2 linked regions of the Sagittula sp. P11 genome follow. The protein of the gene in region 2 interacts with the protein of the main gene of each other region in a pairwise test. Links are inferred from orthologs where the notes say so. Each region holds a gene or a part of one and is shown on either strand. Other genes may lie near its edges.

The links.
Region 1: the proteins of rplK (region 2) and CDO87_RS08590 interact in binary tests that used the Escherichia coli proteins (3 or more experiments, as listed by UniProt). The link is inferred for Sagittula sp. P11 from one-to-one orthologs.

Annotation. Positions count from the first base shown.
Region 1 is NZ_CP021913.1:1,753,884-1,764,786, forward strand. Bases 3,939-6,720 are described here. They hold CDO87_RS08590 (50S ribosomal protein L11 methyltransferase), read right to left. Parts: upstream 5,874-6,720; coding sequence 5,004-5,873; downstream 3,939-5,003. Other genes in these bases: CDO87_RS08580 (DUF1127 domain-containing protein), read left to right, coding at 4,254-4,460; CDO87_RS08585 (hypothetical protein), read right to left, coding at 4,545-4,892; CDO87_RS08595 (hypothetical protein), read left to right, coding at 5,988-6,368; CDO87_RS08600 (MFS transporter), read right to left, coding at 6,373-6,720. Also shown: CDO87_RS27200 (CheR family methyltransferase), read left to right, coding at 1-909; CDO87_RS08560 (hypothetical protein), read right to left, coding at 953-1,603; Holliday junction branch migration DNA helicase RuvB, read right to left, coding at 1,714-2,739; Holliday junction branch migration protein RuvA, read right to left, coding at 2,778-3,443; crossover junction endodeoxyribonuclease RuvC, read right to left, coding at 3,440-3,928; more of CDO87_RS08600, read right to left, coding at 6,721-7,608; CDO87_RS08605 (cupin domain-containing protein), read right to left, coding at 7,678-8,118; CDO87_RS08610 (YeeE/YedE family protein), read left to right, coding at 8,351-9,412; CDO87_RS08615 (ABC transporter permease), read right to left, coding at 9,458-10,219; CDO87_RS08620 (ABC transporter ATP-binding protein), read right to left, coding at 10,216-10,903. UniProt on the Escherichia coli protein: Methylates ribosomal protein L11.
Region 2 is NZ_CP021913.1:1,654,602-1,665,585, forward strand. What follows is about bases 3,120-5,982. They hold rplK (50S ribosomal protein L11), read right to left. Parts: upstream 4,846-5,982; coding sequence 4,393-4,845; downstream 3,120-4,392. Other genes in these bases: CDO87_RS08105 (DUF4105 domain-containing protein), read right to left, coding at 3,120-3,543; rplA (50S ribosomal protein L1), read right to left, coding at 3,689-4,387; CDO87_RS08120 (LysR substrate-binding domain-containing protein), read right to left, coding at 5,043-5,954. In the rest of the region: CDO87_RS08090 (GGDEF domain-containing protein), read left to right, coding at 531-1,358; rplL (50S ribosomal protein L7/L12), read right to left, coding at 1,440-1,820; rplJ (50S ribosomal protein L10), read right to left, coding at 1,893-2,411; more of CDO87_RS08105, read right to left, coding at 2,692-3,119; CDO87_RS08125 (DUF6647 family protein), read left to right, coding at 6,059-6,598; transcription termination/antitermination protein NusG, read right to left, coding at 6,702-7,235; preprotein translocase subunit SecE, read right to left, coding at 7,385-7,588; CDO87_RS08140 (hypothetical protein), read left to right, coding at 7,774-8,196; CDO87_RS08145 (hypothetical protein), read left to right, coding at 8,415-8,879; CDO87_RS26690 (hypothetical protein), read left to right, coding at 9,574-9,975; CDO87_RS08160 (zinc transporter ZntB), read right to left, coding at 10,096-10,984. UniProt on the Escherichia coli protein: Forms part of the ribosomal stalk which helps the ribosome interact with GTP-bound translation factors.

The sequences.
Region 1 (10,903 bases), 100 kb from region 2 along the record:
TCGGTGCTGGGCTGGTTCGGCATGGCGCGGCTGTTCATCGACACGATGAACAACCTCACCGACTGGACGGTCGAGAACATCGTGCACCACGACCTGCACTTCACCATCAACGTCGCGCTCGAGAAACTGCGCCAGGGCCAGCTCGAGTCCTACAGCCGCAAGACCAAGGTCACGCTGACCGATGGCGAGGTCCAGACCTGCAACGTCCGCATCGAGGCGCTGGACCAGGTGTCGCGCGTCAAGGTCATGCTGGTCGGGCTGGAACTCGCCAAGGAAGAGGCTCCGCAGGACTCCGCTGCCGCGATCCAGCCGATCAGCGACGAGGACGTAAGCGTCGTCACCACCCGCATCCACGAACTCGAACGCGACCTCCGCCTGACCGAACAGACCCTCCAGCACGTGACCGAACGGCTGGAGGCCAGTGGCGAGGAACTTCAGGCCTCCAACGAGGAACTGCAGGCCTCCAACGAAGAGCTTCAGGCCGCGAACGAGGAACTCCAGTCCTCCAACGAGGAACTGCACGCGGTGAACGAGGAACTCGTCTCCGTCAGCGCCGAGCACGAGCGCAAGATCGAACTCCTGTCGCAGCTCAACGCCAACACCGAACAGGTGCTCGAACTTCTGGGCACCGGGGTCATCTTCCTCGACAAGCAGGGGCGCATCCAGCGGTTCAGCGAACTGGTCTCCGAACGGTTCAAGCTGGAAACCCACGACATCGGCCGCACCTTCCACGTAGTCGGTCCGCGGCTGGAATTCACCGCCCTCGAAACGGTGATCGACGAGGTGCTGGAATCCGGCACGTCCCAGACGGTCAGCGGCGAGCATCGCGGCCAAGCGATCACGGTCGAGGTGCACCCCACGAAGGAGAACCCCGACTCGGACACCGGCGCCGTGGTGCTGGTCCGCTAGCGGCGGCACACGCCGCGTGACGTGCAGGCCCCGCCGGCGCGCCTCAGGCGTCCGGCAACTGCGCGGCCATGCGTGCGAACAGCCGCAGCGCGTGGCTCGGGTCCAGCGACACGGCGGGCAGCACGGGATCGTAGGCGGCGCGGATCACACCCGCGATGTCGGGCCGGAGTACCGTGGTCTCCCCCGCCCGCGCCAGCGGCGAGCGTTCCGAAAAGGCCGTGTCGGACCAGCACAGGATGCTCTGCGCCACCTGTCCCAGGGCCAGCTCCTCTGCCGGGACTTTCGACAGCGCATCGTCCATCCGCAGGAACACGAAACAGGCCCGGATCGCGCCGCTTTCGTCAAAGCGGAAGACCCTGTACTGGTTGGCCTCCGCCGCGTCCAGCCGCGCGACCAGCGCGCCCAGCCCGTCGATCAGCCGGTCGAGGTTGGGCACGTCCAGCAGTTCCGGCCAGTCGCGGAAGAAGAACACCATGAAGTTGCTGCCCAGTTCCGTATCCGTCTCGGCCATGCCGTGAGCGGCCAGCGCACAGACCGCCTCGAACGCCCCCTTCACCACGCTTAGTGTCGCGTCCTCCACGCCAAAGACGATGGGCGCGATGGGCCGCCCCCAGCGGGCGCAAAAGAAGCTGCCGTCCGACCGGGTGAACAGGGCCGCGATGTCCTCGGGGGTGATGGTGTCGGTCTGGGTCATGGGCCCTCCGCCATGTCTCGGGGCGCGCGTGCGGCCACCGGGGCCGGCGCAACAGGATGTGGGGCGGGGTTACACGCCCCTCCCCTTGCGGGCAATCCCGGCGTTTTGTCTCACTTCCCGAACAGGTCGGGGGGTGTGTCCGGGCGCGGCGGGGCCATGCCGATGTGCTTCCACGCCGACTGCGTCAGCATCCGCCCGCGTGGCGTCCGCTGGATCAGGCCCTGTTGCAGCAGGTAGGGCTCCACCACTTCCTCCAGCGCGTCGCGGCTTTCCGACAGCGCGGCCGAGAGCGTCTCGATCCCCACCGGCCCGCCGCCATAGCTCTGCGCGATCAGCTGCAGGTAGCGCCGGTCCGCACCGTCCAGACCCAGCGCATCCACGCCCAGCCGAGTGAGCGAGGAATCCGCAAGCGCCTGCGTGACAACCCCGCCACCCTCGACCACGGCAAAGTCCACGACCCGGCGCAGCAGCCGCCCGGCGATCCGGGGCGTGCCCCTTGCGCGCCGCGCGATCTCCCGCGCGCCGGAGCCTTCGACCCGCACGCCCAGCTTGCGCGCGTTGCCAGCGACGATCGTCTCCAGCTCGTCGACCGTGTAGAAGTTCAGCCGCGTCGGGATGCCGAAGCGGTCGCGCAGCGGCGTCGTCAGAAGCCCCAGCCGCGTCGTGGCCCCCACCAGCGTGAAGGGCTGCAACTCGATCCGCACGGTGCGCGCCGCCGGCCCCTCGCCGATCACGAGGTCCAGCTCGTAGTCCTCCATCGCCGGATAGAGGACCTCCTCCACCGCCGCGCTCATGCGGTGGATCTCGTCGATGAACAGCACGTCCCGCGCTTCGAGGTTGGTCAGGATCGCCGCCAGATCGCCCGCCTTGGCCAGCACAGGACCGGAGGTCATGCGGAACCCCACCCCCAGTTCGCGCGCCATGATCTGCGCCAGCGTCGTCTTGCCCAGCCCCGGCGGGCCGTGGAACAGCGTGTGATCCATCGCTTCGCCGCGCGACCGGGCGCTTTCGATGAACACCCGGAGGTTCGCCCGGGCCTCCGCCTGGCCGACGAAATCCACCAGCATCTGCGGCCGGAGCGCGCGGTCGCGGTCCTCGGGCAGGGGCTCGGGCCGCATCGTCGGGTCAGGTTCCATGCCTCTTCCTTACCGGTCGGTCGGGCGCGCGACCCGCCTCACCCCTTGGGCGCCAACAGCTTCAGCGCCGCGCGGATCAGGCCCGCCGTGTCCAGCGCTCCGTCCTCTCCCGCGGCCTGCGCCACGGCGCCTGCCGCCTCGCCCGGTCCATACCCGAGGTTGCCGAGCGCGGAAAGCGCCTCTGCCTGGGCCGAGGCCACGGGTGCCGGGGCCGCTGCAGGGGCGCGCGGGGCGGTCTCGATCACCTCGTCGGGCGTATCCGACAGCGGCACCGAGGTCGCGCTCACGCCCATGGCCATGACCATCGGCGCCTTGTCCTTCAGCTCGTTCACCACGCGCTGCGCGGTCTTGGGACCGATGCCCTTCGCCGCCTTGATCGCGTTCCAGTCGCCAAGCGCCAGCGCCCGCGACACGCCATCCGCGCCAAGCGCGCCGAGGATCGCAAGCGACGCCTTGGCCCCCACGCCCTGCACCGACATCAGCAGGCGGAACCATTCCTTCTCCACCAGCGTCGGAAAGCCGAACAGCTGCAGCAGGTCCTCGCGCACCAGCAGGTCGGTATACAGCGCTGCGAACTCCCCGGCCCGGCCAAGCGACGCCAGCACCCGGTCGGTGCAATAGACGACATAGCCCACGCCGCGCACGTCGATCAGCACGTGGTCGTCGCCGCGATAGACGATCTGTCCGGCAATCCGCCCGATCATGCCCGCACCTTCATCCGCTGCACGCCGGAGTGATGCGCATGGCAGATCGCGATGGCCAGCGCATCCGCCGCGTCCGGGCCGACCGGCTGGCAACCGGGCAACTGCATCTTCACCATGTGCAGGATCTGGTTCTTGTCCGCATGACCCACGCCGACCACCGTCTTCTTGACCTGGTTCGGCGCGTACTCCCCGATGCTCAGCCCGAACTGCGCCGGCACCAGCAGCGCGACACCCCGCGCCTGGCCCAGCTTCAGCGTGCCCACCGCGTCCTTGTTGACGAATGTCTTCTCGATGGCGGCCTCGTCCGGTGCGTGCGTCTCGAAGACCCGCGTCAGCTGGCTGTGCAGCGACAACAGCCGCAGCGCCAGATCGGTCCCTTCCGAATCGCAAATGCCGTTGGCCACGTGCCGCAAGCGGCTGCCGTCGACCTCGATGACCCCCCATCCGAGGTGTCGCAACCCCGGATCAATGCCCAATACCCGCATCCTCGCCCACTTTTCTTGTTATGCGGCCACAGTTAGCACGAAACGCGAACAAACGCCAAGGTTAAAGCGGCGGAGCCCAAAAGCGACACCCCTTTATCCACAGGCGACATCGCGCGGCAGGCGGTGTCGGTTTGCGCCGGTTGCGGAGTGGAAAGCGACACGATTTCAGGCGGAATTTTGCCAGTTTTTATAGGCAGTTAACCGCGAATGCTGCCATGCAGAAAATGCAGATGTCCCATGCAATTTCCGCCCCTTGCTTGTGCGCTTCGCACATTTTACGTGCGCTTTGTAAACATGCACCCCCCCCATCATCCAGGAGATCGAGATGGCCGCATACGACACCACCCGCCACCACGCCGCCACGGGCTCCGCCGCCCGCATTGGCACCATGTTCACCACTGCCGTCGGCGCGTTCGCCGCATGGAATGACACCCGTCAGACCCGCAAGGCACTTGCATCGCTGACCGACCGCGAACTCGACGACATCGGCCTGCACCGCGGCGACATCGACGCCGTAGCCCGTCGCTACTAAGCGCATGGGGCGCTACAGAAAAAGGGCCGCGTCTGGCAAAGACGCGGCCCTTTTTACGTGAGCACAGCGAGAGATAGTCAGTCTTTACGAAACAAGCAGTGATCCGAGCTCGGCCAGTTTCGCGGTCAGCGGGTCGATCTGCATGAGCCACGCGCCGACCCGTTCAAAGATGGAGCCGCTGGCCAGGGTATCGACGTGGACCTGGTAATCCCCGCTGCCGAGGTACGTCAGGACCAGCGTCTTGAAGGCGATGAAGCCTGCCACCGCCGCCAGAATGACACGCAGTCCCACTCCGCCGGTCTTGCCGGCGGGCACCTGCACGTAATTCCCTGTCTTCTTGTCGAGCTTCGTCACATAGCCCCGCGCCAGGCGCTCGTGCTTGCGACGAAGGGCCTGTTCGCGACGTTTATAGCTGGAGAGCGCTTCTTCCATGGCAGCCTCTGAAATACCGGCCCCCACCGATTGGACACATTTTTAGCCAAGGAATGTGGCGAGAATTGGGCACTTGCCGCAGGTTTTACCCAAAAACGGCATGAACCCTCCTCATTTTTGCAGGAGCAGCGTGACCCAGTCACCGATCGTGGTGCGGTTCACCTCGGCGATTCCCTCTGCCGCGTAGGCCTCTGCGACCTCGTCGGCCTGACGCGTCAGGATGCCCGACAGGATCGCATAGCCGCCGTCGGCCAGATGCGCCTTCATCGACGGGGCAAGGTCGATCAGCGGCTGCTTGAGGATGTTCGCGAACACGAGGTCATAGGGCGCGCGTTCGTGCAGGACGTCGTTCTCGAAGCCCGCCGCCTCCACGCAGATGACCTTGCCCTCAAGCGCGTTGGCGCGCACGTTGGCCTCGGCCACCTCGACCGCAACCTCGTCGATGTCGGAGGCCACCACGGTCTCCGGCCAGATGCGCGCGGCACCCATGGCCAGAACCGCCGTGCCGCAACCGATGTCCGCGACGCTGCGGCCGACAAAGCCCTCGCCCGCCAGCCGGTCCAGCGCCTCAAGGCAGCCCTGCGTGGTGCCGTGGTGCCCGGTGCCGAAGGCCATCGCCGCTTCGATCAGCAGCGGCTCCGACCCTTCCGGGATCTTGTCCGCATCGTGGCTGCCGTAGACGAAGAACCGCCCCGCAACGACGGGCGTCAGTTCGCGGCGCACCTTGTCGACCCAGTCGGTGTCCGGCACTTCGGACACGACAAAGCCCTGCGCGTGGTAGGCCGCGGACAGAAGCGCAAGCTCCACTTCGTTCGGCGCTTCGATGAAGTAGCCGCCGATTTCCCACAGGCCCGATCCGTCCTCGATCTCGAAAACGCCGACGCCTGTCGGTTCCGGTTCGAGCTCTTCCATCGCCTCGCCCAACGCCTCGGCGCGGGTCTTGTCGTCGATCTTGGTGAAGGCGGTCCAGGTCGGCATCATCGGGTCTCCATCGGGTGCTTCCGCGCCTTACACCAGCCGGAGGGCACACGCCAGCATTGCCAGACTCGCGAAACTGCGCCACGCTCACGGCGTATTCTTTCGGAGTCCATTCTTATGAAAACCGTTCTCAAGGTCCTTGGCGGCCTCGTTCTTGTTGTCGCGCTGTTCGCCGGTGCCATGTTCTTCTTCACCTCCGGGTCGCGCGACATCGCCCGGCAGTTCGTCACGCTCAGCACCACCGGCGGCCACGCCGAGGCGCGCGCCCTCCTCCATCCCGGCCTTCAGGATCAGCTCAGCACCGACAAGATGGCCGAGATGTTCGCGGGCGCGAAAGCCTACGAGAAGGTCTCGTTCTCCAGCGTCTCGACCGGCACCGGCAAGCCGACCGTCCTCGAAGGCACGGCCACGACCGCCGACGGCTGCATGTCGGTCCTGAAGTTCGAGCTGCTGAACGAACAGATCGTCGGTTTCGACGTCTCGCCGCTCTGCCGCTGACGGATCACTCCGCCGGGGCGGGGGCCAATGCGCTGAACCGGGTCTCGTTCCCCGGCGCGGGGTGGCGCGGGATCAGCAGCGCCAGCCCCAGCGAGGTCATCGCCATGCAGGACGCCAGCCCGAACACCGCCCCCGGCGAGGTCAGCCAGAGGTAGCCCAGCAGCGCCGGCAGGAAGACCGCCGCGATGTGGTTGATGGTGAACGCTACCGCCGCCGTGGGCGCGATGTCGCCCGGGTCGGCAATCTTCTGGAAGTAGGTCTTCAGCGCCAGCGCCATGGCAAAGAACAGGTGGTCGACGACATACAGCACCGCCGCCAGCACCACGCCCCAGCCGAACCAGTAGATCCCGCCATACAGCGTGAACACCAGCGTCAGGCCGATGTACTCGAAGACCAGCGTGTTGCGTTCGCCGAACCTGAAGACGGCGCGCCCGAAGACCGGCCCGATCACCATGTTGGCGACAAGGTTGATGAGGTACAGCGCCGTCACCTCGTGCACGTCGAAGCCGAAACGCTCGACCATCATGAAGCCCGCGAAGACCACGAAGATCTGCCGCCGCGCGCCCGACATGAACTGCAGCGCGTAGTACAGCCAGTACCGCTTGCGCAGGATGAACTTCTTCACCTGCGGGTTCGGGCTCTCGAACTGCGGGAAGGCGATGGCGCAATAGATCACGATCACCAACGTCAGGCCGCCCGAGGCCATGAACACCGTGTCATAGCTGAGGCCAAGCCGGTCCCAGGTCAGCACGATCAGCCCGTAGGCCACCAGCGTCGCGCCCGATCCGGCAGCGATCAGCCAGCCCAGGATCTGCGGCGCGCGGTCCTTCCTCAGCCACTGAAGCTGCAGCGACTGGTTCACCGTCTCGTAGTAGTGGAAGCCGATGGACGACATCAGCGTAATGAACAGCAGCCCGCCCATCGTCGGGAACCACGCCGTGACCGCCGTGGCCACCGCCAGCAGCGCCAGCGACACCAGCGCCAGCACCTGTTCGCGCATTACGATGATCACGAGGATCACCCCGATGGCAAGGAAGCCGGGGATCTCGCGCACGGTGTGCAGCCAGCCGATGTCCGCCCCGTCGAACTGCGCCACCTCGATGACGAAGTTGTTGAGCAGCGCCGACCACGTCGCGAACGACAGTGGCATGGCAATCGACATCAGGAACAGCAGCGTGATGGGCCGGCGCCAGATCGGCAGCGAACGTGCCTCGGAGAGCGGAATAGGTGTCATGAGCATGCTTTACGCCCGGGCAAACACTTTGGCGAGTCCGCTTTTCGTGCGAAAACGCACAGCCCGGCGAAAAGATCACGCCACGGAGAAGCGGTACTCCACCTCGGCAAAGCGGTCGCGCGGGAAAACGTAGAGGAAGCGCAGCCCCTCAGACCCGGCCACCGTGCCATGCTCCACGTCCGACGGGATGTAGAGCGCAACGCCCGGCGCGATCTCATGTGCTACGCCATCGATGGTGACGATGCCGGTGCCCGACAGGCCGAAGTAGATTTCGGCCGGGGCATGGCGGTGCGGCAACAGCGTTCCCTGCGGGCCGAACTCCGCCACGCCCAGCACCATGGAGGAGGTCGCGGTCTTGTCGCCGTCGAACAGGGTCTTCCAGCGCACCGTGCCAAACGCCGGGTCCTCGCCGCCTTCCAGCGGCGCATGGTCGGCATTGGCCACCACCGGAAGCGCAGACATGGCCACGGCCGCCATCGTCGCGGCGGTCAGGTCGAACTGGACGGTCTCGTTCATCGCGGGCGCCTCCCGGCAAAGCGTGTCTCTGGATCCGCCCATTGCATTTCAGACACCTCCACCGCTGCCCGGAAAACGACGCGCATGTCGCACATGACGCTGTGACGGGCAAAAAACCGGCGCCGTGACCGGCCATTCATGCGGAAAATTGAATTTAATGATCTGCATCAAGTCACCTTTTCCGATTCTCCGGCAGAACCCCGGCCAGCGTCACACCGCAGGAGGGCCGCCCATGGACATCGTTCCGCTGATCGACCGGATCGGAGAATCCCCGACCGCCGCGCTCTTCGGGCTGGTGACCGGCGTGATATTCGGCATCGCGGCGCAACGCTCACGCTTCTGCCTGCGTGCCGCGACGGTCGAATTCGCCCGCGGCATGATGCAGGACAAGGTCGCGGTCTGGCTGCTGACCTTCTCCACGGCGCTTGTCTGGGTGCAGGGCGCGCAGCTACTGGGCCTGCTCGACACGACCGAGGCCCGCATGATGGCCGTCCCGGGAAGCTGGTCGGGCGCCATCGTCGGCGGGCTGATCTTCGGCGCCGGCATGGTGCTGGCGCGCGGCTGCTCGGGCCGCCTGCTGGTGCTGGCGGCCACGGGCAACCTGCGCTCCGTCGTGTCGGGGCTGATCTTCGCCGTCACCGCACAGATGAGCCTGACCGGCTGGCTCGCCCCGATCCGCGACCGCATCGCCGCACTCTGGATCACCACCGGCGGGCGCAACATGGACCTGCTGACCGCCCTGCACCTGCCGCGTGAGGCCGGGCTTGTGATCGGCCTCGCCATCGCGCTCGTCGCGCTGGAACTGAGCCGCCGCAACCGCATCGGGTTTTCGCGGCTGGTCTTCGCCTCCGGCGTGGGCTTTGCCGCGGCTGTGGGCTACGGGCTGACCTACATGCTGTCGCAATCCGCGTTCGAGCCGGTCCAGATCGAAAGCCTGACCTTCACCGGCCCCTCGGCCAACACGCTGATGTTCTTCCTCGACCGTACCTCTGTGCTCGAATTCGACGTGGGTCTGGTGCCGGGCGTCGTGCTGGGGTCGTTCCTGTCGGCCCTTCTGGCGAAGGAACTGAAGTTCCAGGGGTTCGAAGGCTCGACCCCCATGCGCAACGCCATGATCGGCGCGGTGATGATGGGCTTCGGCGGGATGCTGGCCGGCGGCTGCGCCATCGGCGCGGGCGTCTCCGGCGGCTCGATCTTTGCCGGAACCGCGTGGCTGGCGCTGTTCTGCATGTGGATCGGCGGGATGAGCATGGACGTCATCCTCGGCGGCCGCGGCCAGCCCGCGCACGTCTGACCCGCCGAAAAAGCTGCGGGCGACCCGAAGGCCGCCCGCGCAGTCTCAGTTCCGGATCCGCCAGCCGGTCCGGAAGATCAGCCAGATCACCGCCAGACACAGGAACAGGAACCCGCCGATCGCCAGCAGCGACAGGCCGATGGGCACATCCGCCGTGCCGAAGAACGACCAGCGGAAGCCCGAGATCAGGTAGACCACCGGGTTGAACAGCGTGATCTTCTGCCAGATCGGCGGCAGCATGGAGATCGAGTAGAACGACCCGCCAAGGAACACCAACGGCGTCACGACCAGCAGCGGCACAAGCTGAAGCTGTTCGAAGTTCTTCGCCCATATGCCGATGATGAAGCCGAACAGCGCGAAGCTCACGCAGGTCAGGATCATGAACACCAGCATCGCGAAGGGGTGCAGTATCGTCAGGTCCACGAACAGCGCCGATGTGGCAAGGATCACCACGCCGATGAACAGCGCCTTGGTGGCCGCCGCCCCGACATAGCCCGCCACCACCTCGAGGAAGTTCACCGGGGCGGACAGCAGTTCGTAGATCGTGCCGATGAACTTCGGGAAGTAGATCCCGAAGGACGCGTTCGACAGCGCCTGCGTCATCACCGACAGCATGATGAGACCCGGCACGATGAAGGCGCCGTAGGACACACCCTCCACCTCATCGATGCGCGACCCGATGGCCGCGCCGAACACCACGAAGTAGAGCGACGTGGAAATGACCGGAGAGATGAAGCTCTGGAACAGCGTGCGGAAGAACCGCGCCATCTCGAACCGGTAGATGGATGCGACTGCGCGGAAGTTCATGCCGCGTCCTCCTTCTGCTCGTCTTGCACGAGGCCGACGAAGATGTCTTCGAGCGAGTTCTGCGCGGTCGCCACGTCGCGCACCACCAGCCCCTCCGAGGATATGGCAGACATGAGCCGCCCGATGCCCGTCCGCTCGGCGTTGGAATCGTACTGGTAATCCAGGCGCGTGCCGTCCTCCGCCAGCGTCAGGCCGAAGTCCGACAGCGCCGGGGGAATGGCCGACAGCGGCTCGCCCAGTTCGATGCGCAGCTCCTTCTGGCCCATGCGGACCATCAGCGCGTCCTTGTCCTCCACCAGCAGGATGCGGCCCTTGTTGATGACGCCCACGCGGTCGGCGATGGCCTCCGCCTCCTCGATGTAGTGAGTGGTCAGGATGATGGTGACGCCCTGCCGCTTGAGGTCGGCCACCACCTCCCACATGTCGCGCCGCAGTTCCACGTCGACACCGGCGGTCGGCTCGTCGAGGAACAGCACGCGCGGTTCGTGGCTCAGCGCCTTGGCGATCAGCACCCGGCGCTTCATGCCGCCCGACAGTTCCTTCACCGCCGAGTCGCGCTTGTCCCAGAGCGACAGCTTCCTGAGGATGTCCTCGAGCAGCGCCTCGTCGTGTTTCAGCCCGAACAGCCCGCGCGAGAAGCGCACGGTGTTGATGACCTTCTCGAACGGTTCGAGGTTGATCTCC
Region 2 (10,984 bases):
GACGGGTCCATTCTCGGCGCGCGTCCCACCGCGTGCCACTCGACCGGTTTCCCTGCCTTGGGAAGCCTCCCGTCTGCGCGCGGAAAACGCATGCAGACGGGGGGCTTGCCAAGACGGGCGAAGGGGGTGCCTGTTGTCCGGATGTTCTGGGGAAGACCGGATATGGGGGCTGGGGTCAGATATTCAACTGTCGTGCGCGCCCCCTGCCTCCGAAACACCTGCGACACGGGTTCGAATCGCTCGAGCCCGTGGGAGACTTCCGAATATTCGGTAAAGCGCATGCGCGCAACCCCCCTTGACCGGGGCGCGCGGTTTTATGCACTTGGAGCAGAATGACAAAAAGCGCCGGTTCCGTCAAGGAGTCATGGAAAAACAACGCTATTCCGCGGCTGGCGTGCCGCTGCCGTGCCAACTCCGCCCGAACGCACAGCAAACCCTTCACGGATCCTCAAGAAGCCGGCACGCCCTTAATCATTTCTTAACCTTCCGGCAATTAGACATGCGAACTCCGTGCGTTGCGTGGTGGGCCCATGATATACAGACTCCTGGACCGCCTGTTTCCACGGTCCTTCACGCGAAAGATCCTGTTCGTCGCCTTCATCGGAACGCACATCCCGCTTCTCGCCTTCACGGTCTTCGTCCTGCTCGGCGACAGCCCCTGGTCCGGCGACAAGACGGGTGCGCTTCTGCTGATCCTCGGGGCGACGGTCGCCGGCACCGGCCTGACGCTGGTCCTGCTGCGGCGACTGCTCGCCCCGGTCTACGAGGTGACGCGCGCGCTGGCCGCCTTCGAGGAGCGGCGCGAATTCGCGCCCCTGCCCGACCGTCACCGCGACGAGGTGGGCTTTCTCATGGTCGCCACCAACCGGGTCCTGACGGAGGCGCAGCAGCGCATCCACCGCTACCGCTCGGAGGCAGAGACCGATCCCCTGACGACGCTCCTCAACCGGCGCGGGCTGATGCGCGCGCTCGAAGGGGTGGAACAGGGGTCGATCCTCGTGCTCGACATCGACGACTTCAAGGCGATCAACGACACCCACGGCCACCCCATCGGCGACGCGGTCCTGCAGGCCGTCGCCCGGCGCATCACCACGGCGGTGCGGGAAAAGGACATCGTCGCGCGCCTCGGCGGAGAGGAGTTCGTCGTCGTCATCAACGACCCGCGCACCGATCCGGAGGACGTGGCCGACCGTTTGCTGACCTCCATCGGCAGCACGCCTGTCGCGGGCATCGCCGTGACCGCCTCCATCGGAGTGGCCGACTATCGGGGCGACGCGCAGCAGGCGCTCATCAATGCCGATATGCGCACCTATGCCGCCAAGCGGCAGGGCAAGAACCGCTACTGCATCGGCACCTGATCCGGCCCGGCAGGGCACCCCGCAAAAAAACAAGCGCCCCCGGATGGGAGCGCTTGCCGTAAACCAGTCGTGAGACGGGAATTACTTGATCTCGACTTCGGCGCCTGCCTCTTCGAGCTTCTTCTTGAGTTCTTCGGCTTCGTCCTTGGAAACGCCTTCCTTGACGGCCTTGCCACCGGCTTCCACCAGTTCCTTGGCTTCTTTCAGGCCCAGGCCGGTGATGCCGCGGACTTCCTTGATCACGTTGATCTTCTTGTCGCCAGCGGACTTGAGGATCACGTCGAACTCGGTCTTTTCTTCTTCGGCTGCCGCGCCTGCGTCGCCTGCCGGGCCAGCCATCATGACTGCGCCGCCGGCGGCCGGCTCGATGCCGTACTCATCCTTGAGGATGGTCTTCAGTTCTTGTGCTTCGAGCAGGGTCAGGTTGACGATTTGCTCAGCAAGTGCTTTGAGATCTGCCATTTTGAGACTCTTTCAGATTTAGATATGGGTTCCAACGTCAGGGAGCATTCCCTACGCAGGTCGAAAGGTTGCTTACGCCGCCTCGCCCTTTTCCTCGATGGTGGTGAGGATGGAGGCGATGTTCGATGCAGGTGCGCCAATGGCGCCGGCGATGTTCGATGCGGGTGCGCCGATGCAGCCGACGATGGAAGCAATAAGCTCATCGCGCGACGGCATTTTCGACACGGCCTCGACACCGGCACGGTCCAGCGTGGTGCCACCCATGGCGCCACCAAGGATCTCAATCTTCTTGTTATCCTTGGCGAAGTCTTCGATGACCTTGGCCGCTGCGACCGGGTCCTCGGAGAAGGTAAGCACCGTCATGCCGTCCAGATACTTGGCGATCCCCTCGGCGGGGGTGCCCTGGACAGCAATCTTGGCGAGCTTGTTCTTGGCGACACGGACCGTTGCTTCACCAGCGCGAGCGCGGTTACGCAGATCCGTCATCTCTGCAACCGTGAGACCCTCGTAGTGGGCAACCACCACGACGCCAGAGCTTTCGAAGATCTGGCCGAGTTCCTCGACCAATTTCTCTTTCTGGGCTCTATCCACAGTTTCACTCCAGTTGTTGGAGGGCGGACCCTCCGGCTCTCAGTCGACCGGGTGTCCCCGATCACAAAGTCCGAATGAGGGTCGACGCATCCTGTGGGCCCGACGCAGAAGCGCGGGGCTGAAAAGATGTCTCTTCCCGTCTCAGGCAGGAATTACCGGGGCCATTTCAGGAAATGGAACCAACCCACCGTCTCGGACGAATTGCGGCGCCGAATACGAATCGCATCCGGCACCGCGAGGCCTGCATTAGCACCGGCCATTATTTCTTGCAATCATTCAATCAAATCCCGCCGCGCATCCGTTCGCGCAAGGCGACACTAAATTCCGCCGGGTCCTTTATCCCGTAGAGCTCCCGCACCAGCGGAGAGATCAAGGCCCGTTCCTGCGTCGCCTCGAACCCGCCCATGTCCGCCAGCATTCCCTGCTCGTACAGAAAATCGTCGGCGTAGCCGGTCAGCACCCATGACTTGTCGAAGGGCACCACCCCGCGCTTTGTCCGGTTCACCGCCCGGGCCAGCACGTTGGTGCAGTTGGAAAACAGCGTGTTGTACCAGCGCGGCTCCGTCACCAGTTCCTCGCTCTCGCGCAGCATCGCCTTTAGCACGGCGCGCTGCTGCTCGATGGGGATCGACAGCGGGTAGAGGTACAGCTGATCGCCCGCCCAGAACTCCGAATTGCCGAACATGTCGCGCTCGGTCGTCCAGACAAAGAAGTACTCGAAGACCGGCAGCACGGCGGCCAGCGGCGCGTTGTAGCTCTCGCCCTCTTCGCGCCGCGCCTCGACGGAGGCGACATAGGTCTTCCCGTCGCGAAAGCGGAAGGACAGCATGGTGTGGGCGATGGCCTCGCTGCCGGTGAACGGCTCGACCACGAAATAGGCCTGCTCCAGCTCCTCGGGGACGAGGGTCGCGTTGATCCAGGCCTCGCGCGCGACGCTGCCGTCGGGGGCGTAATCCCAGTTGCGGATATTGCGGATCACCGCCGCCTCCTCTCCGGCAGAGACCAGCGGCAGACGGCTGTGATCGGCGCGCCAGTCGCGGTCGTGCGACGGCAGCAGAACCACCCACGGCAGGTAGAGGACCACGGCGATTGCGGCCACGGCGATGGCGAAAACCTTGAGAACGCGCTTCATGCCGCCGTCTTACCGCGCCGCCGGGAAACGGCAAAGGCGGGATACCCTGACCCTGCCCGCCCCCTCCTGACAGCCCCTTCGGACAGTCCCAAAGAAAAAGGGCGCCCCGGCGGGACGCCCTCCTTCAATTCCTGGAGCGGTCGGCTCAGTTGCCGGTCGCGTTCGACACGTCGACGGTGACGCCCGGGCCCATGGAGGAAGACAGCGAGATCTTCTTCATGTAGGTGCCCTTCGCGCCCGTCGGCTTGGCCGCGGACACGGCGTTCACGAACGCGCGGATGTTCTCGGCCAGCTTGGCCTCGTCGAAGGAAACCTTGCCGACACCTGCGTGCACGACACCGGCCTTCTCCGCCTTGAACTGGACCTGACCGCCCTTGGCTGCCTCGACGGCTTCCTTGACGTCCATGGTCACGGTGCCGACCTTCGGGTTCGGCATCAGGTTCCGCGGGCCGAGGATCTTGCCCAGACGACCGACGATCGGCATCATGTCCGGCGTCGCGATGCAACGGTCGAACTCGATGGTGCCGCCCTGGATGGTTTCCATCAGGTCTTCGGCGCCGACGATGTCCGCACCGGCTTCCTTCGCCTCGTCAGCCTTCGGGCCACGTGCAAAGACTGCCACGCGGACGGTCTTGCCGGTGCCGTTCGGCAGGCCGACCACGCCGCGGACCATCTGGTCGGCGTGACGCGGGTCGACACCGAGGTTCATCGCGATTTCCACGGTCTCGTCGAACTTCGCATTGGAGTTCGACTTGATCAGGGAAACGGCTTCCTCGACGGTGATGTTTTCCTTGCCTTCGAAGGCTTCGCGGGCTGCACGGGTGCGCTTACCAAGTTTTGCCATGACGATTACCCTTTCACCTCGATGCCCATCGACCGGGCGGAGCCCAGGATGATCTGCATTGCCGCTTCGACGTCGTTCGCCGAAAGGTCCTTCATCTTGGCTTCGGCGATCTCGCGGACCTGCGCCACGGTGACGTGTGCGATGGTCTCACGGCCCGGCTTCTCGGCACCGCGGGGGCGGTTACGCTTGCCCACGGGCTTCAGACCGGCGGCCTTCTTCAGGTAGTAAGACGCGGGGGGCGTCTTGATGTCCATCGTGAAGGACTTGTCCTGGTAGTAGGTGATCACGGTCGGGCACGGCGCGCCGGGCTCCATTTCCTGCGTCTTGGCGTTGAACGCCTTGCAGAATTCCATGATGTTGATGCCGCGCTGACCCAGCGCCGGACCGACCGGCGGGGAGGGGTTGGCCTTGCCTGCAGGGATCTGCAGCTTCATCTTGCCGGCGAGCTTCTTTGCCATCGGCTTTCTCCTTTTCCATCTCCCCCGCGACGCGTCGAAGGGGCTTCTTGTGGCGTGGTCAGGTCCGGATCTCGCGTGACCCTCGCCTCCCACGGTGGATTGCGCGCAACCTGACGGTTCCGCAGCAACAGGGGCGCCGCATATAACCTCGGCGGCGGTTTGGCAAGTGATTCCGAAGGGCGGCCTGCCGTCGCGCGCTATTCTGCGGCAGGACGGGCCAGCAGCGGTGCACCGTCCCGCTCCATCTCGGCAAAGACCCAGTCCCGGAAGCTCCGGATCATCGGATCGTCGGCCCGCGCCTCCGGATAGGCGACAGAGTAGATCGTGACCGGCAGCGTCACCGTGTCGAACAGCCGCTCCAGCCGTCCCGCCTCCAGCGTTCCGCGCACCATCATGTCATAGGCCAGCGCCACGCCCTGCCCCTGTTCCGCCGCCGTCGTTGCCAGTTCGCAGTTCGGAAAGACCGGCCCGCGCGGCAGGGCGCGCGGCGCCACCCCCGCCGCGTCGAACCATTCGTCCCAGGCGTCCAGGACCTCGTCGTGCATCAGCCGCAGCCGCAGCAGGTCGGACGGCACCCGCACATCTTCCCGCTCCCGCAGCGCGGGCGAGATCACCGGGTAGCGGGCAGAGGTCATGAACGGCTCGGTGACGACGCCGGGCACGGGATCGTCAGCCCACTGGATCACAAGGTCGCTGTCGTTCGCGGCGAAATCGGTCGAGGGCGCCCCGACCGACACCCGCAGCCGCACGCGGTCGCCGAATCCCAGCCGGTCCAGCCGGGGCACCAGCCATCGCGCCGCAAAGCCCGGCGTGCAGAGGACACGGAACGGCCGCGCGCCCGCCTCCTTCACCGAACGGGTGGAGTCCTCGAAGGCATCCAGCAGCCCGGTCATCTTCCCGGCATAGCCGCGCCCGGTCAGCGTCAGGGAGATCCGGCCGCCCGTGCGCTCGAACAGCGCGGTGTCGAGGAACGCCTCAAGCGCCTTGATCTGGTGACTGACGGCAGAGGGGGTCAGGCACAGCTCCTCTGCGGCGGCCTTGAAGCTGAGATGCCGGGCCGCGGCCTCGAAGGCCCGCACGGCCGCGAACGGAGGGAATTTGCGCCCCATGGCTGAATTCCTTTCAACGGCTGGTGAAAATTGGTCTTTTGCGCCGGTGACGGGCCGATCGTAGCATCTTCTCACCAACTCTCAAAATTCGAACGAGGCCGGACATGAGCCCCTTTCACCGCTTCGGCGCGCCGCTCGGCTGCGCCCTGATGACACTCGTCTGCATGGCACCCGCCACCGTCGCCGCCGACGCAGACCCGCTGGCCTGGCGCGACGCCCCCACCATCGGGGCGCTCGTCTCGCACCTCGACGACTGGCTGGACACCCATTCCGACCTGCCCCGGCGCGACGGGCCGCCCCTTGTCCGGTGGATCGGCGCGGCCCGCGCGGCCAGCCTGCACACCGCGCGTCACGCATCCCAGGAAGGCATGGCGCGCGGCATGTACGACCCCGAGGCCGACACCATCTTCCTCGTGCGCCCGTGGGACATGAAAAACCCCTACGACGTGGGCGTGCTCCTGCACGAACTGACGCATTACCGGCAGGAAGAGGCGGGCCACTGGTACTGCGCGGGCGCGCAGGAACTGCCCGCCTACCGCCTGCAGGAAGAGTGGCTGGCGGACCTCGGCCTCGAAGCGGACATCAACTGGATCGCCGTCGTGCTGGAGGCAGGCTGCACACGCCGCGACATCCACCCCGACTGACCGGCCCCGCCCGCAGCAAAGGAAAAGGCCCGCGCGGATGCACGGGCCCGAAGGATCTGCCAGAAGATATGCGCCGTCGCTAATGACCGGCGGCGCGAAGGGCTCAGCCCTGCTTCGACACCTGGGTGAAGTCCAGCTCCACCGGGGTCTCGCGGCCGAAGATCGACACCGACACCGACAGGCGCTGGTTGTCCTCGTCGACGCCCTCGACCATGCCGTCGAAGCCCTCGAACGGACCGTCGTTGACCTTGACCCGCTCGCCGATCTCGAAATGGATGAGCGTCCGGGGCGCCTCGTCGCTTTCCTGCACGCGGCCGAGGATCGCCTCCACCTCCGCATCGCGCATCGGCATCGGACGGCCCTGCGGACCGAGGAAGCCGGTCACCCGGTTGATGTTGGAAATCAGGTGATAGCCGCGGTCCGACATCTCCATGTGAACCAGCACGTAGCCGGGCATGAAGCGACGCTCGGTCGTCACCTTCTTGCCGCGCCGCACCTCGATGACTTCTTCGGTCGGGACCATGACCTCGTCGATCTGGTCCTGAAGCCCCTGCTCCTCAACCGATGTCCTGATCTGCTCGGCGATCTTCTTCTCGAAGTTCGAGAGAACGCTCACCGAATACCACCGCTTTGCCATGTCGACCTCGATCATTCCGCCCCCGAACGGGGCGCCTTCCGGAAATGAAACGGCGCGCGAGCCTTTATAGCCGCGCGCCGGAAACTGGACCCGTCCGTTACACCGTCCGAAACCGGATGGCAAGGGCCGGAGCGCCCCTGCGCCCGACTTCAGCTGCCGCCGAAGTAGGTCAGGATACCCGTCAGACCGGACCGGATCGCCAGGTCCACCAGCGCAAAGAAGACCGCCGTCAGCGCCGCCATGATGAAGACCATGATGCTGGTCAGCGTGACTTCGCGCCGGGTCGGCCAGACGATCTTGGCCACTTCTGCGCGGACCTGCTGGATGAACGTGATCGGGTTGGTCGTCGCCATGCGTGAATGTCCCGTGTGCTGCGGTTTCGTGGGCATGTACGCGCAGGGGCCGGCAAAAGCAAGGCGTGAGCCGCTCCCGGATGCGTGAATGAATCGAATGAACCTTTTCGGCTCGGGGAGGTTTACCCCCCAGAGCGCCACGGCAAACACGCCGCCGACGCAGCAGAAACCTAAAAGGATCTGACATGAAACGTATTCTGACCGCAACCGCCCTTATTTCCGTGATCGCAACCGGCGCAATGGCCCAGAGCGAGAGCAGCTTCAACGCAAACGAGATCAACACCTTCATTCCCGAGGTGAACGTCGAGATGCTGCCCGACGCCCAGGTCGCTTCCCTGATGGCCACCATCAACGGCGAAGGCAACGAAGAGACGAAAGAGCGCCAGATGCGCGCCTACCTGGGCGAGTTCAAGACGAACAACCCCGAGCTGGAAATCACCCTCTACCCCGAAGGTCTGACCGACGCCGAGATCGAGGCGATGATGACCTACGCACCGGGCGTCGACATCTACTCGATCACCGACGAGCAGTTCGCAGAGCTGCGCGCCGTCCTGGCGACCAACGACGAAGAGGCGATCAAGACCTACATCGACACTCTCGAAATGTGATCCAGGTCACAGTTCTACCCGGAAGGGGGCCGCTTTCAGCGGCCCCTTTCTCGTGCCCGCTCACACCCGGTCACGGCATCGTAAGAATTTGAAAAATAATCGAATTTTCTTGGAACGATCATTGGGGAAGGCGGTTGTTCTTGTGCAAGGCAGGTGCAGAACAGCACGGCCAAAGAGGTGCACTGCACCGCCCACGAAGATGAAAAGGAGACATCCTTATGAAACGTTTTCTGACCGCAACCGCACTCGTGTCCGTCATTGCAACCGGCGCCGTGGCGCAAACCAGCTTTGACGAGAACACCATTTCCACGTTCCTTCCGAACGTGAACGTCGAGGCGCTGAGCGACGAGCAGGTCAACACCCTGATCGGCATCGCCAACGGCCCGGGCAACGAGAACGAGAAGTCCCGCCAGATGGAAGCCTACCTGGGCGAGTTCCAGTCCGACAACCCGCCGGCCGTGGCCGTCGACGAGCCGCTGCCCGAAGTGGCTGAAGCCGACGAAATCGACGACATGAACGACGAAGGCACGTTCAACGTGAACCAGATCGAAGCGTACATCCCCGAGCTGGACGCATCGACCCTGACCGAACAGCAGACCGCCGCCCTGATCTCGATCATGAACGGCGACGGCAACGAGAACGAGAAGAAGCGCGAAATGCGCGCTTACCTCGGCATCGAATAATCCAGGTTCCTGTTAGCAAGTACGGGGCTGCCTTCGGGCGGCCCCTTTTTCGTGCGCACACGAAACCTCCGCTGCAACGGCAGCACTGGCATGACATCGATGTCCGGAGGAATGGCAGGGGCAGCAGGGTTCGAACCCGCGACCTACGGTTTTGGAGACCGTCGCTCTACCAGCTGAGCTATACCCCTTCAGGCCGTGCCGTCAGGTACACGGGCCAGCGGGTGAAATCAAGACGTCTTTGTCAGGGAATTTGCGCCGCCTTCCAACGCGATCCGCGGGCAGCGCCCGGCCCGCCGGTCTGCACCGGCACCACCCGCCGACACCCCCCGCGCAACAGCCCGCCCTGCCCGCAGCCTTGATCGGCCCGCACGCCCGCGACGGCCAGGAGCCGCGCGCCGCGAACAGTCGCCCCCCGGCACGAAGCGCCGCCCTGCCCCGGGCCGAACCGCCCCCGTCCGACCCGCAGGATTCGCCCCGGACCGCGCTGGAATCTCATGCCCCCGGGGGTCCGCCCAGCCCCGAAAAGGGCGCCGCAAGGGGCGGAATCCGATTTTTCATTCCCGCACACGAACTGTGCACAGCACGAATTTCCCCTTTCCGAGGCCCCGCGCGCGGCCGCGCCGGGAACCCCCTTGAAACCGCCGGAACGCCCGATTGTCCAAGCGGGCTTGAGCCGCACCAAAAGCCTCACTTCATGCACAAAGACCCGTTTGGCCGTCGCCGATTTCAAGCACACGTTTTCGCGAGCAATCCGAGATTTCTTCGTGATTTCAATGTCTCAGACGGCAAGCCTACTTGTTCGGTGTCGGAAGCAAACACCGACGCAAACAAGACCGGCGGCACCGATGCCGCCACCTCAAACTGGAGAAATGAAATGAAAACGCTTATCGCATCCACCCTCGCCGCAACCGTTCTTCTGACCGGCGTTGCCTCCGCTGCTCCGGCCCCGCGCCTGTCGTCCGAGGCATTCATCCTGCTGCCGAACGCCGACTACTCGAACCTGACCGACACCCAGGTTCACCAGATCAACGCAGTCGTGCACTCCGGCGGTGACTCGAACGAACTGCGCAACGGCATCCGTGCAGTTCTGAAGTGATCTGCCACAAGGTATCGCGCGGGCCCGCACTCCCAGCCTGCGCGATACCGAAGTTGCCAATGCCGCGCCCCCACGGGGGTGCGGCCAATACGTTTCCGGGGGTCCGCGCCCCGATCCCCCTCAGATCCAGCGCATCCGCCGCAGGACCACAAGCTGCAGGGCACCGATGACGCAGAGCGCGCCGGTGAACACCCAGAAGGCCAAGGGCCACTCTGCCCCCGGCATTCCCGCCAGATTGATCCCGAAAAGACCCGTCAGGAACCCCAGCGGCAAAAACACCGCCGAGAGGATCGACAGCAGGTAGAGGTTGCGGTTCAGGCGTTCGTCCCGCGCGCTCTGCATCTCGTCCCGCACCAGCGCCATCCGGTCGCGCAGCGCGTCGGCGTCCTCCACCACCCGCTCCAGCGCGTCCAGCTCCTCTGCCAGTTGCCGCAGGTCGTCGCCCTCCACCCAGTCGGGATGGACCGCCTGCAGCGTCCGCATCGCGTCGCGCTGGGGCTGCAGGTAGCGGCGCAGGATGATCGCGGTGCGCCGCAGGTCCACCAGCCGGCCGGCCATCTCGGGCCGGACCTCCTCCAGCACTTCTTCCTCAAGGTCGTCGGCCTTGTCGTCGACCTCGCGCCAGAACGCCTCGATCCGGTAGGTCAGGCGCTCCGTCAGCATCACCAGGAACTCCGCCGCGTCCTTCGGCCCGCCGCCACGCTCAAGGCTCTCGGCGATGTCCTCGATCGCCTTCACCTTCCGCATCGACAGCGACACGATCCGGTGCGGGTCTATCCACAACCTGACCGAGACCATGTCCTCCGGCGCCTCGCCCTCGATGGTGTTGACGCCGCGCAGGATGACGATCAGCCCGTTGCCCACCGGCGTGACACGCGGGCGGGTCTCCTCGGCCACCAGCGCATCGATGATCGTCGGATCGAGATAGGACAGGTTCCCGACGATCCACGACGGCGTGTCGGCGTGCTGGGCGCGCAGATGCACCCAGGCCAGCGTGTCGTGGCGCAGG